2 regions of the Bradyrhizobium ingae genome follow, and region 2 is predicted to be linked to the other one. Evidence: riboswitches for the same ligand, from Rfam matches in the RefSeq annotation. Region 2 holds a riboswitch; the other holds the start of a gene.

Region 1 (6,760 bases), on a different contig from region 2:
CGGACTCGAAGACAATCTGTACCTCGAACCGGGTATACTTGCCACTAACGTGCGGCTCGTCGAGAGAACAGTAAGAATTATCCGAGAACTCGGGTACGAGCCCGCCACCGCAGTGGAAGCGCGCACGATGCTCGGGCTTGCGCCACGCAAATAGTCCGGTATCGACAATTCCCAATCGGAAGATGACTCGTTGATCCGATGACCGGCTCTCGACAGGTCCTGAGCATGAGCGCCAATCGTGCAAAGTGTTGTTGATCTTTGAAAATGAGCGATCGGCCACCGGTGGCAAAGATCCTCGAGTTTCAGCCTGGTATCGCCGCGCAGCTTCGGTCCTCGAAAAAGGACGTGTCGTCGGCGTCAAGTTGTAGGAGCAGAACGAGTGGTAGTCTCCGTTGCTGCCCAATGTCATGCCAACCATGAGGCGAGCTCTAACCTGGTCGCGAGCGCTGTTGCCAAAAACACGCGGCGGCTGGTGCCACTTTTGGGTCTTGCCTATCTCTTCAACAACCTTGACCGGACAAGCGTCGGCATCGCTGCACTGCAGATGAACGAAGCCATTGGCTTGAGCGCCTCGCAATTCGGCTGGGGCGCGGGGATCCTCTTCTTTGGTTACTGCATGCTGGAAGTTCCCAGCAACATGATGATGTATCGTTTCGGCGCGCGCCGCTGGCTCGCCCGCATCATGGTGACCTGGGGCCTTGCAGCCGCGGCGACGGCGTTCGCCGTTGGACCATACAGTTTCTACGTGATCCGCTTCCTTCTGGGTGTGTTTGAAGCAGGCTTCTTCCCCGGCGCCATTTGGTACATCTCAATTTGGTTTCCGGCGCGAACCCGAACGGGCGTTCTTGCCTGGTTCATGGCTGCAACACCGCTGTCCGCGTTGATCGGCAATCCAGTCTCGGCTTGGCTATTACAAATGGACGGGGTGTGGAGACTGGCCGGCTGGCAGTGGATGTTTTTGATCGAAGGCCTACCGGCCTGCCTGCTCGGGGTTCTATGCCTCGTCCTGCTTGCCGACACGCCGGACAAGGCCTCGTGGCTGACGCCCACCGAGCGTGATGCGTTGCTGAACGAGCTCGCAAGGGAGAAGGACAAGAAGGTCAAGAAGGTCAAGAAGGTCAAGAAGGTCAAGAAGGTCAAGAAGGATCTCTGGGCCGCGATGAAGGACGTCCGCGTACTCAAGTTGACGAGCGTCACTTTCGCATTCACGATCGGTTCTTATGGGATCGGCGTCTGGCTCCCCCTGATGCTAAAGAGCCACAACTTGAACAACACGCAGGTCGGTTGGCTCTCGGCCGTGCCCTATCTCTTTGTCACGATAGGCATGTTGTACTGGGCGCGACGTGTCGATCGTAAGGGGTACAGGATCTACAACCTGATCGCCGCATTGATGCTTGGCGCGACCGGACTTGTCGTTTCGGTGATGCTCACCTCGCTCGTGTCGGCGCTCACATGCATGACGCTTGCTCTGATCGGCACGATCTCCGCGCGGACAATCCTCTACACGATGCCGCAGAGTTTCCTTATCGGCGCTGCTGCTGCCGGAGGCATCGCATTCATCAATTCTATCGGTGCCTTTGGCGCCTTCGTCGGCCCGTACATGGTTGGCGTTCTTAAGGATGCGACGGGATCCTTTGATATCGGTATGATAGCAATGGCATTCATCCTGGTTGTTGCAACCGGCATCGCCAGCAGCCTTAGACCGGTGGTTACGTATGGTGATGACTTTCCTTTCTGAGCGGGCCGCCTGAGTAGAGGCCGCTCCAACCAATCGTTAAGCCGCAGCGTAGCGCCTGCTGAACGACCGATTGGAAATCGCTGCTGCTTCTCACGTCGTCTGAAACAGTCCTCACCGGGATCCTGGCAGATGCAATTGGCCGCGCCCGCGCATCTCGCTGCCAAGCGACCCAGCGAGGCTGCAACGGGCGCGACCGGCTCACTCAGCGGAAATGCGAGTTGTCGGAGTTCCTCCATTGAAACGAGTGCATTTGATCCAGAAACGGATCGGCATTCCGCCAAATGAACGCAACTCTAACTACCGAGCTCGCGCTTGCATCAAGACGCCTTGCGAAGTTCGCGCGCCGCCGCGACCATGTTGGCGAGCGCCGGACGGACCTCCTCCCATTTGCGGGTCTTCAGGCCGCAATCAGGATTGATCCAGAGCTGCGAGTCCGACAGACGTTGGCGGGCCAAGGCGATGAGATCTCCGATCTCAGTGGCTTCGGGAACGCGCGGGGAGTGGATGTCATAGACGCCGGGGCCGATGTCGTTCGGGTATTTGAAGGCCGTGAACGCATCGAGCAGCTCCATCTTCGAACGCGACGTCTCGATCGAGATGACATCTGCGTCCATCGCGGCGATTGCATCGATGATGGCGTTGAACTCCGAATAGCACATGTGGGTGTGGATCTGCGTCGCATCTGCGACGCCGCAGGAGCAGATGTGGAAGCTTTCCACTGCCCAGTCGAGATAGGCCTTCCTGTCGGATCGGCGCAGCGGCAAGCCTTCGCGTAGCGCTGCCTCGTCGATCTGGATCATGGTCGCGCCGGCCTTTTCGAGGTCGCCGACCTCGTCGCGGATCGCAAGCGCGATCTGGCGGCAGGTCTCGCTGCGCGGTAGGTCATCGCGGACGAATGACCAGTTCAGGATCGTCACCGGCCCGGTGAGCATTGCTTTCATCGGTTTCTTGGTCAGCGATTGCGCGTAGCGCCACCATTCGACAGTCATGGGCTTCGGTCGCGAGACATCGCCGAACAGAACCGGCGGGCGGACGTAACGCGAGCCGTAGGACTGCACCCAGCCGTGTTGGGTGAACACGAAGCCGGAGAGCTGCTCGCCGAAGTACTGCACCATGTCGTTGCGCTCGAATTCGCCATGCACAAGCACGTCGAGGCCGATGTCTTCCTGCCACTGCACCGTACGGGCCGTCTCCGCCTTGAGGAATTGCTCGTATTGCGCGTCCGTCAGTTTGCCCTTGGCATGAGCAGCGCGAGCGTTGCGAACGTCGGCGGTCTGCGGGAACGAGCCGATCGTCGTCGTCGGAAAGGCCGGCAGACCAAAACGCTTGCGTTGGACCTCTGCGCGGTTGGCAAAGGCGCTGGTGCGGCGGCGCATGGCGTCGTCGATCGCCGCCATTCTCTGTGCAACGATCGCGTCGTGGATTTTCGGGGAGGTCTCGCGCGCCGTCGCCACAAGATCGGATGCGGTCAGCGCGGCTGCGACACTCGCCTCGCCTGCGAGCGCCTTCGCAAGGACCGTGAGCTCGCCGATCTTCTGCACCGAGAAGGCAAGCCAGCTCTTCACGTCCGGATCGAGATCGGTCTCGAGCTCAAGATCGATTGGGACATGCAGGAGCGAGCAGGAGGGCGCGAGCTGCACGCGATCCCTGCCGAACTTTGCAATGACGGGTTTGAACCGCTCGATCAGTGCCGATAGGTCAGAACGCCACACGTTGCGGCCATCGATGACGCCGAGCGAAACCACGAGGTCCGCGCGGGCGCCGCATTCAATCTGGCTCAATTGTTGGGGAGCGCGGATAAGATCGACGTGCAGTCCGGCCACAGGCAGCTCCAGAGCGGTCGCCAGGTTGTCGCCGATCGCCCCGAAATAGGTGGCCAGCATGATCTTGATGTCAGGCACTTCCTTGGCAAGACACCCATAAGCCCGCTGAAGCGCATTCCGCGTGGTCTCGTCGAGATCAAGCACCAGACACGGCTCGTCAAGCTGAACCCACTCGGCTCCGCGTTTCGCCAGCTCCTTGAGAACCTCGACATAGACTGGCAGGAGACTATCGAGCAGCGAGATCGGATCAAACGCCAGATCAGCGCTCTTGCCGAGCTTCAGGAAGGTGACCGGTCCTACCAGAACCGGACGCGTTTGATAGCCAAGGGCTTTCGCCTCCTCATATTCCTCGATCGGCTTTCGGGATGAGAGCCTGAAGGTCTGACCTTTATGGAATTCGGGCACCATGTAATGGTAGTTGGTATCGAACCACTTGGTCATCTCCTGCGCGGCGGACCCGCCGGCGTCATGGGGGTGACTGCTACTTGCTTCATGCTCCCCGCCTTGAGAGCCGCGCGCCATGGCGAAATAGGTCTTCAGCGGGACCGGACCTGCCTCCCAGCCATACGCCTCGGGAATGGCGCCCACCATGACGCTCGTATCGAGAACCTGATCATAGAGTGAAAAGTCATTCGAGGGGATGACGGTGACGCCAAGCGAGTGCTGGCGCGCCCAGTTGGCGACACGAAGACCGGCCGCAGCTTCAAGAAGCTGCCGGCTGCTGATCTTGCCGGCCCAGTAGCCTTCGAGTGCCAATTTGAGATCGCGGCGTGGCCCGATACGTGGCGTGCCGAGAGTTGCGACAGGAAGTGAGAGAAGAGACATAGCTTTAACCCCATTATGGTGGGGGCAAAGGCCATGGCGGACGCGGGCAGGAGGGGCCGCGAAAGCGCCTGCTGCTTGGCGTACCACCGGACACCCCGCCCGTGGACGTTTATGTTGTCGGGGCAGGTCTCCTGGCTCGCGGGTCATCGTCTGCATCCGGCCTTCCCGAAGCATCTGCTTCAGTGACACGTATGGATGCGGACTCGCCGCTTACAGTTGCGGGGGCAGCGCCGGCATTACTTCAATCCTGAACGGATCGTGAGCGCACCGGCTTCCCTCTTAGCTCCAGATCGAGCGAGACCTGGAGAACCTCGACGCCTTCGATTTATCTGCAACCGGGGCGGTACGTCAACCTCGAAGGAGGACCACCTTTTCTGCGGCATGCTGCCGCGAATACGGCCTCAACAATGGAGGTCATAAACGAACAGCTTGACGATGGGGTGCAAAATCAAATTTTGACCAGCGCCCCTGACGGCCATTGTTGTCGATCGGCTTGGCAGCCCTGTCCTTCCGATCTCAAGCGTTCTCATGTCGTTCCATGAGTTTCTTGTTCGTTCGGCACTGAGCGGCAATTTCTGCATCGATCGTCCAGCGAAGTCTAAACCTTTGTGCCCCGGTCAACTACCAATGTTAGCAATTGATCGAACCGGCAGATCGGTCAATCATGGGATGAAAGATCGTCACATAGGCCACACCTCACCTGTCGCAGACCCCGTTAAGAGCGCACGAGGGTGGCTCGTCGCCGTCACCGTGGAGTTTGACGGAACCCGCTATGCGGTCCAGCAATTTGGCGTTCGACAGCCCCTATCGCAGTCGAACAGCTGGTCTGGCGAACAAGCCGCGAATTTGGAGAGTGCCGCTATGATTGCAACGGGCTTGTCGGATAATGTCATTCCTCGCGCCGACATCGTCAAACGCGCCGCGCGCATCGGAGCGGAAATCCGAAACATCAAGCTGTCGGGCGATCTACCGGACCAGACGATCGCCGCAATCAACGAGCTGCTGCTCGAGAACAAGGTGATCTTCTTTCGCGACCAGGGTCATCTCGACGACGCCGAGCAGGAGCGCTTTGCTCTTCGTTTCGGAAGTCCGGCATGTCATCCGACGCTCGGTGCCATTAAGGGGACGGCGTCGATTATCGAGCTTGATTCGGTCCGCGCCGGCAGCCGGGCCGACCTGTGGCACACCGATGGGACCTTCGTCGATGGCTACCCTAAGATCGCGGTGCTGCGAGGCGTTGTGATGCCACCGTTCGGTGGCGATACGGTCTGGTCAAACACCGTCACAGCCTACCTCGACCTGGCACCGCCGCTGCAACGGCTTGCGGACAAGCTCTGGGCCGTTCACAGCAACGCCTTCGACTACGCAATAATGCCCCGCGCCAGCGAGCTCGACAAGAAGCACTTGGACGAAGTCTTCACCAAAACGATCTATCAGACTGAACATCCAGTCGTGCGCGTCCACCCCGAGACCGGCGAACGCACGCTGCTCCTCGGCGCCCTGGTGCAACGTTTTGTTGGCATCCCGAAATACGACGGCCAGAAGCTGTTTGATCTGTTTCAGTCTCATATCATTGCGCTCGAAAACACCGTGCGCTGGAGTTGGAAGGAAGGTGATGTGGCGATGTGGGACAATCGCGCCACACAACACTACGCGGTGAACGATTACGGCGATCAGCATCGGGTCGTTCGTCGCGCCACCGTCGCTGGCGAGGTACCCGTCAGCGTCGATGGTCAGAGCAGCGTAACGCGCATCAAGACAGCAAAAGAGCCGGCCGCGAAGGTCGCCTAGCCGGTTCACAGGACTGACCGGGGTCCGGCCGATGCAAACTCTGCCTTTGTCACCCATCCCTGTATGCAGCATCGGCAGCTCAACGATGTCATTGAAAGCCATCGTGCCAGCTCTTAACCCAAGAGCGGCATGGATTCCCGGAGAGGTCGCATCGGGTTGATGGAGCTGCGTAGACCTGCAATGAATGAACCGCAAGAACGTTGGTTTTGCCGCGTCAGCACAGGCGCTCTTCATTCGAAAGAATGTCCTCCTTTAGGTTCATGCGCGTCTCTCGATCGGTTTTCTTCCGCGTATTGGCCTCGACACTTGCCGAGCCGCCGCGCCTTCTGAACCAGAGTCAGCACGTTTCGTTGGTCTTGGGCGAAGCTCGAATGCCGTCCAATCCAGAGCGGTTCAGTAGATTGAATGTGTGTCGTCTATCCGCGCGAACTTATTGCGCGTCAGCAAAACCGGCTTGCCGCTCTGCAAGCGCTTCCGCGGTGGTCGATCCCATGTCTTTGCGAAGCACGCTATGAGCGGGAAAGCCAACCTCTTCCAGCGGGCGATCCGACGACTTCGTGGCGACCATGCCAAGAGCGTGCTT
Region 2 (6,760 bases):
ACAAGGTCACGACGATCTTGCCTGACGGTGCGACCATCTCGTTCCGCGCGCAGGCCTATGGCACGGAATACGGCTCGCCCGGCTATGCAAATCGCGATGCGATCGCCGCAGGCGCGATCTCCGAGCGCTCAGCCACCAATCCGACCGACGGCGGCAACAAGCAACTCGAGAACTTCGTCACCAACTACAGTTCGGGCGCCCAGGACCAGGAACTGAAGGGGACGTTGTACGTCAGCCACCAGTTTTCGAACCGTTTCGCCGATTTCGGCGGTGGCCAGCGCGTGCAGCACGAAGACCGCACGATGGTCGGCGGCCGCGTGAGCAAGGTCTGGACCGGCGCCATCGGCGACGACATCCCGGTGCAGGTCCTGCTCGGCAGCAACTGGCGCACCGACTTCATCGAGGCGTTCCAGGCTCCGACGACCGCGCGTGCCGTGACCGGGCCGGCCGTGGTCAATGTCGGGTTGACCCAGACCAACGTCGCCGGCTTTGGACAGGTCCAGGTCAAACCGCTCCCCTGGCTCAAGTTCACGGCGGGCACACGCTACGACCAGTTTTACTACGATATCAACGACCGCATCACGCTCGGCGGGACGCCAAACATCTCGAACGGCGTTACGAGCCCGAAGGTCGGCGTCGCGATCACGCCGGTAAGATGGCTCGAGCTGTTTGCCAATTATGGCCAGGGCTTCCGCAGCGTCGACGTGCCCGCGGAGCTTATCGGCAATCCCGGCATTCAGCCGTTCAAGATCGTCAGTCGCGAAGGCGGGTTCCAGCTCACCTTCGATCGCGTCAGATTTTTGGCAAGCTATTGGACGACCGACTCCGCGAACGAGGCGTTTCAAGCCGATGCCGGCCTGCCGGTTACGTTCCTGGGCAAGGCTCAGCGCAACGGATACGATGTCGATGCACGCTGGTTCGTGATCCAGGAGCCCGTCAACAATGTGTCCCTGTTCGCCAACTATACCGGCATAACGGCGCGCCTCGTCGATGCGGCGCCGTCCTATTTCGTGCCGAACGTGCCGAACTATGTCGCCAATGTCGGCGTCGACTTCAACGTTGCGACCGTCAATGCGCAGGTACTGTCCGGCTCGGCCTATGTGACCTTCGTCGGCAAAAAGAACCTGACCCAGGACGGCCTCATCACGACCTCGCCGTACTCGCGCGTGACCGGAAAGATCGCCTATTCCTGGCCTGAGGGGTGGACCGCATTCACACAGGCAACCTGGTATCCGGGTGATCGGGTCAGCGAGATCGCGATCAATTTCGGCAACCCGGTCAACGCCAATTCATCCGACATCTTCGTCAGCGCCCAGCCGACCCTCGCTGTCCTCGCGGGCGTGAGCTATCGCTTCCCGACAGTGGTGGCCGCGGCGGCGCCAAAACTGGTGACCAAATGATCTCTTCCCGTTCCATTCAATCTCTGCTGCTCTCGGCTGCGTTAACGCTCTGCTCGGCCGCTCCGTCGACTGCACATGACGTCTGGATCACGCTGTCCGGGCCGGCGAACGCGCGCCGTGCCGTCGTCAACTACGGTCATCCCGACGACCGGCCCCCCGCCTTCGCCGACAAGGTGGTGGACCTGTTCGCGATCACGTCGAAAGCACGCAACTCGCTGCTCGACGGCCTTGCGGCCGCCTCGGAGAACGGCGTTCAGATTGCCAGATCAAAACCGTTCGACGATGCCGGACACACGCTGCTCGCGGCGCGCTATGACAACGGCTTCTGGATCAAGACGAAGGACGGCCTCTATCGCAACGCGACGCGGCGGCTGATGCCTGATGCGGTCGAGAGCTTCTGGTCGGGAAAGTTCGCCAAGGCGATCACGGGGGCCGACGCGCCGTGGCAGGAGGTGCTCGGACACGATCTCGAACTCGTGCCGTTGTCCGATCCCGCCAAGACCAAGCCGGGCGAAACGCTCAGGATCAAGGTGCTGTTTCGTGGCAAACCGCAGTCCGACGCCGAGGTCGAAAGTGGCGACGGCAAGACGGCGATCCCGGAGAAGGACATCCCGAAATTCAAGACCGATTCTGACGGCATCGCCGGGATTCCGATCGTCAAGCCCGGTCCCCACCTCCTCGTGATCGATCATCGCGCCGCGCCATCCGCTACTCCGGATCAGGCAACCGCCGATCTCTACAACGCGACGCTGTGGTTCAATGTGTTAGCCAAGCAACGCTAGACCGTTCTAAAGAGCATGGAGGATCTCCTCCTACAGTCGGGGCAAAACAGTCACACTTCGCAACGATCGAAGTACCGGCCGGTCGAACCGACTACGCGAATATTGACGCTCTTAGCGCCGGATGCCATTTTTATAAGCGGTAGTGCCCGCAAGGGCTACCAAAGGGAATGCGGTGCGTCCGTTACAGCGGGCAATTCCGCGGCTGCCCCCGCAACTGTAGGCGGATAGCCGACGACCAAACGTACCACTGGAGCCCCGAATTGGGCCTCTGGGAAGGCGGTCGAACGCGATAACCCGCGAGCCAGGAAACCTGCTGCCAGCCATGAGTCACGCGCGAACGCATCGGGCGGGGTGTCCCGGTGTCGAACCAGCAGCCGAAACATCTGTGCCTGGGGCGAAGGCAGATGACTAAGGCAACCGCGGTGACAGTTTGTTTGCATCGCCGCAGAGCATTGTTGTGCAACATTTTCATTTTCGGTCCGGCGTTACGCCAGGGTTTTCGCGTGTTTTCCTGATTTCCCTGCTCTCTTCGGTATCGCTGTCATCAGCGGCGATCGCGCAGAGCGCGGCCCAGAACAAGCCGCCTGTCGAGATCGGTCCCGTCACCGTCTCTCCATCTACTCCAAAGCCTGCGCCAGCCGTCAGCCCCGGCAATCAGAAGCCTCGCACGGCACGTCGGACCACAGGCCGCAAGCCGGCCACTTCCGTCGTTGCGCGCCCGATCGTCTCGAGCGCGAGCGCCCCGGTCGAAACGCCATTGAACACGGCCGCCGTCACCGACGTCAGTTCGCGGCTCGGCATCACCGCGCGTGAAATGCCGGCGACCGTCGAGGTGATCAGCCAGCAGACTATGCAGGATCAGGGCATCAGGACGACGACCGAAGTTGCCAAAGTGGCGGTCGGCGTGATCGGCGGCGATGCGCCGGGCGCGCCCGCCATCTTCTCGATGCGCGGCTTTACCGGCGACCAGATCAGCACCCTCTACAACGGCATCCCGATCGGGCCGTCGACCATGACCGGCCGTCCGATGGACGTGGCCAGCTTGCAGCAGGTCGAGATCATCAAGGGACCAGACTCGCTGGTGGCGGGTCTCGGCGCGACTGGCGGCGCCATCAATTACGTCAACAAGGCGCCGCACACAGGTCCGATCGTCAACGAAGCCTTCACCTCCTACGATTCCTTCAACGGCTACCGCGCCGGATACGGGTCGGGCGGCAGCACGTTGATCGACGGCCTCGACTATCGCTTCGACATCAGCCATTTCAACGACAAGGGTTTCATCGACGACACCTATTCCAAGCTGAGCAATGTCTCCGGCCAGTTGAACTATCGTGTCAACGACAGCCTGAAGATCTGGGGCGCGGCCGAATACCGACAGGATAATGACCGCTTCTACTGGGGGACGCCGCTGGTGCCGGCGAATGCACCAGGCATCGTGCCAACGACGGGCATCGTCTCCGGGGTCTGGAGCAACTATTACCTTGGCGGCGGCACGCCGGTCCCGGTCACGATCGATGCGCGCACGCTGACCACGAACTACAACGTGCTCGACAATCACAGCGGCGCCAGCGAGCTGTGGCTGCGCAGCGGCTTCCAGTGGGACATCACCAACAACGTCTCGCTGAAGAGCCAGGTTTACGGCTATGACGCCCACAGGCACTGGTTCAATAACGAAATCTCGTCATTTGACCAGACCGTTGGCGGTTTTGCCGGCGCGCAGAGCATCTATCGTGAGCGCCTGGCGCTCGATCACGCGCAGCGGCTCTACGGCAACATCACCGACCTCACCGTCAACTCCAACATCGGTGGTCTGGACAACCGCTTCGTCGCCACCGTCATGGCGAGCAACAACCAGTTCAACGTCTCGCAGGACACGCTGTTCGGAAACGATTACGTCGACCTGCTCAACCCGGACCGTGGGCTCTATGGCTCGCGCACCGACGAGAAGATCTACACCCGTGTCAACACCGCGTCGCTGTCGTTCGAGGACCGGATCAAGCTGACCTCGACCTTCGCGCTGATCGGCGGTATCCGCTTCGAGGACATCAAGCTGGACCGCACGCGCTTCGACCCTGATGGCGTGCTGGAATCTGCCAAGGGCTATCCGTTCTCGACCACTTTCAATCCTATCACCGGCCGCATCGGCTACACCTGGGACATCGCGCCGGGCGTAATGCTGTACAGCCAGTATGCGACCGCAGCCGATCCGACGGTCGCGAACATCTTCATCCTCGCGCCTTCAGTGCCGTTGCTGCTAACGACGTCGCGGACCTACGAGACCGGCGTGAAGGTGCAATCGCAAGACAAGCGAACCGAGTTCACAGCGTCCGTATTCGATATCGAGCGCAAGAACGTCTACGTTCCCGAAAGCGGCATCGTCTTCAACGTTGCCGGCAAGATTGCCTCCAAGGGCATTGAGCTCGCGGCCGCGACCAATCCGTTCGGCGGGCTGAAGCTGTGGGGCAATGTCGCCTTCGTGCAGTCGCGCTTCGTCGACTTCAGCTATGTCGACGGCAACGGAGTCTTCCAGTCCTACTCCGGCAATACGCCGCCCAATGTCCCGAACTTCGTCGCCAACGCCGGTGCGTCCTACCGATTCGAGACGGCTTTGCCGGTCGAGATCGGTGCGTCCATGCGCCACGTCGGCGACCGTTTCAATTTCCAGGACAATCTGGTCGTCATGAACGCCTATACGACCTTCGATGCCTTTGCCTTCGTCGATATCCCGAAGTCCTATTTCTCGACCGTCGACCGGACGCGGATCAGCTTCCGCGTGAGAAACCTGACGAACAAGCTCTACGCGGCGTGGGGGGATCCCGGTTATACCGATCAGATTATCCTGGGCGCGCCACGCAGCTATGAGGTGGCGGCTTCGTTCAAGTGGTAAGACGCATCCGCACGCTTTGAGGTGCGGGACAGATCGTCAGCCCGGCCGGTCTGCGCCCGCGTCGAATCGGGCAAAAGCGATGCTGGTTGCCGCGCCGAGTAGAGTCCAGAAGATCAGGCTGGTCACGGTGACCGCGACCACGAACTGGTGCGACAGCGAGGATGGCACGTTGGTCTCGACGTGTTCCAGCTCCGGCGCACCGATCAGGTGGGGCAGAGCGAGAAGGATCACGCCTGCAACGGCGGCCGGCATCGAACGGCGGAAGACGATCAGAGCGAGGCCGGAAGCCGTCGCGAGCACCGCGACGAGCCACCAGATCTGGCGCGACAGCAACGGCGCGGCCGGAACGCCCGGCAATTCCGGCGGCAGGCCGAGACCGGGGGCGATGGTGAAGACGACGAAGCCGGCCAATCCCCACAGCAGGCCCTCGTGCCATGCCACCCCTTCCCCGGTCACACCGCTTCGCACGGCAAAGAAGCCAGCGAGCAGCAGCGCAAAGCCGATCGCGTTCAGCACATTCGCGGCGGCCGTATAGGCGTTGCGCTCGAACCCGTCGCGCGGCTCCCAAGCTCCGTGGTCGTGATCGTCATGTCCTTGGCCCCCATGGTCATGCGCCGCATGGTCATGGGCAGGATGGTCTTGGCCGGCCGCAGCCGGCTGTGGCGCCGCTGCAGCGTCATGCTGATGGGATTCCGCGGCCTTCTCGAAGACCTCGGCCTTCAGGATCAGGGGAACGGTGCCGAACTGCTGGGCGACCGTGACGATGAGACCAACGATGAAACCGGCAATGACCGACGAGAAGACGATCGAGCGAAACGTGCTCATGCCGCCCGGTCAGTGGCAGGGGAAGGCGTTCGAATGGCGCACGTCGTGCGCCGCATTGTGAACGACGTCGATGTGCGAGAAGCCGACCATGCCGATGACGAAAACGCCAAGCACCATGGCCATCAGGGCCTGCGAAAGCCGCCCGACCTGTCCGGCTGCGACCGGCAGATGCGTTACCTGGGATTGGCTCATGACTGTTCTCCACATCCGATTTGAGCGTCTTCTATCAGCTTCCGGGCGATGTCGCGACTAGTAAGATGCAGGCTGGTACCCGCCGGAATGCCCTTTCGAGCGATCTTGGCCGCGGCCGCCGCCCGAAACGCATCCTCGAAGCGCAGGAAATAGCGCAAGCAGTCCTTTGGCGAGGGTTCGGCGCCGAGCAGCGTCCGCAGCGCGCCCCGATGCACGGCGCAAATCGCGCCGTGTCCTTTGACGGGAAAAACCAGGGACGCGATGTCGTCGCGCCAGTGCGCCTCGTCGTTCAAGTCGAGATCGGGCGTCCCCGCCCCAGCGGATTGAGGAGGCGGACGATTTCGCAGGCGGCAACGAGGCCGATCAGCCATGCGGCGCTCCGCAGCCCGATCCGTGCCACGATTTCGAAGGTGAAGGCGCCTTGACCGCCCAGGGACGGCGTGGCGGCGAAAAGCGCGAATTCGTATGCGGCGTAGGCGCAGACGAACGCAAGCGCCAGGACCAGAGCCGTGCGGTTTTGCGGGAGCGCGCCGAGAGCGAGCGACGAGGCGGCGGTCGCCGCCAGCGCGGCGGCCCCGATGACAAAGCCCCAGGCGATCGTGCTCGCGTCCACCGGATAGTGCAGTACGCCAAATCCGATCGTCTGATTGACCAGCCACGCGCCGGTCACGACG

The links. A riboswitch is a leader RNA that binds a small molecule or an ion and turns the genes downstream of it on or off. The one in region 2 is predicted to bind cobalamin.
Region 1: linked by a shared signal. The riboswitch ahead of metE (5-methyltetrahydropteroyltriglutamate--homocysteine S-methyltransferase) and the one ahead of ACV1FX_RS01775 (TonB-dependent receptor) in region 2 are both predicted to bind cobalamin.

The regions. Positions count from the first base shown of each region.
Region 1 covers NZ_JBVUBB010000010.1:183,085-189,844, forward strand. The annotation lists gene ACV1FX_RS17705 (beta-keto acid cleavage family enzyme) at 1-154, shown strand, start outside; gene ACV1FX_RS17710 (MFS transporter) at 380-1,738, shown strand; gene metE (5-methyltetrahydropteroyltriglutamate--homocysteine S-methyltransferase) at 2,056-4,386, opposite strand; cobalamin riboswitch at 4,491-4,715, opposite strand; gene ACV1FX_RS17720 (TauD/TfdA dioxygenase family protein) at 5,248-6,177, shown strand.
Region 2 covers NZ_JBVUBB010000001.1:374,564-381,323, reverse strand. The annotation lists gene ACV1FX_RS01785 (TonB-dependent receptor) at 1-1,400, shown strand, start outside; gene ACV1FX_RS01780 (DUF4198 domain-containing protein) at 1,397-2,182, shown strand; cobalamin riboswitch at 2,306-2,514, shown strand; gene ACV1FX_RS01775 (TonB-dependent receptor) at 2,640-5,069, shown strand; gene ACV1FX_RS01770 (CbtA family protein) at 5,106-5,894, opposite strand; gene ACV1FX_RS01765 (CbtB domain-containing protein) at 5,904-6,086, opposite strand; gene ACV1FX_RS01760 (hypothetical protein) at 6,083-6,379, opposite strand; gene ACV1FX_RS01755 (hypothetical protein) at 6,376-6,760, opposite strand, start outside.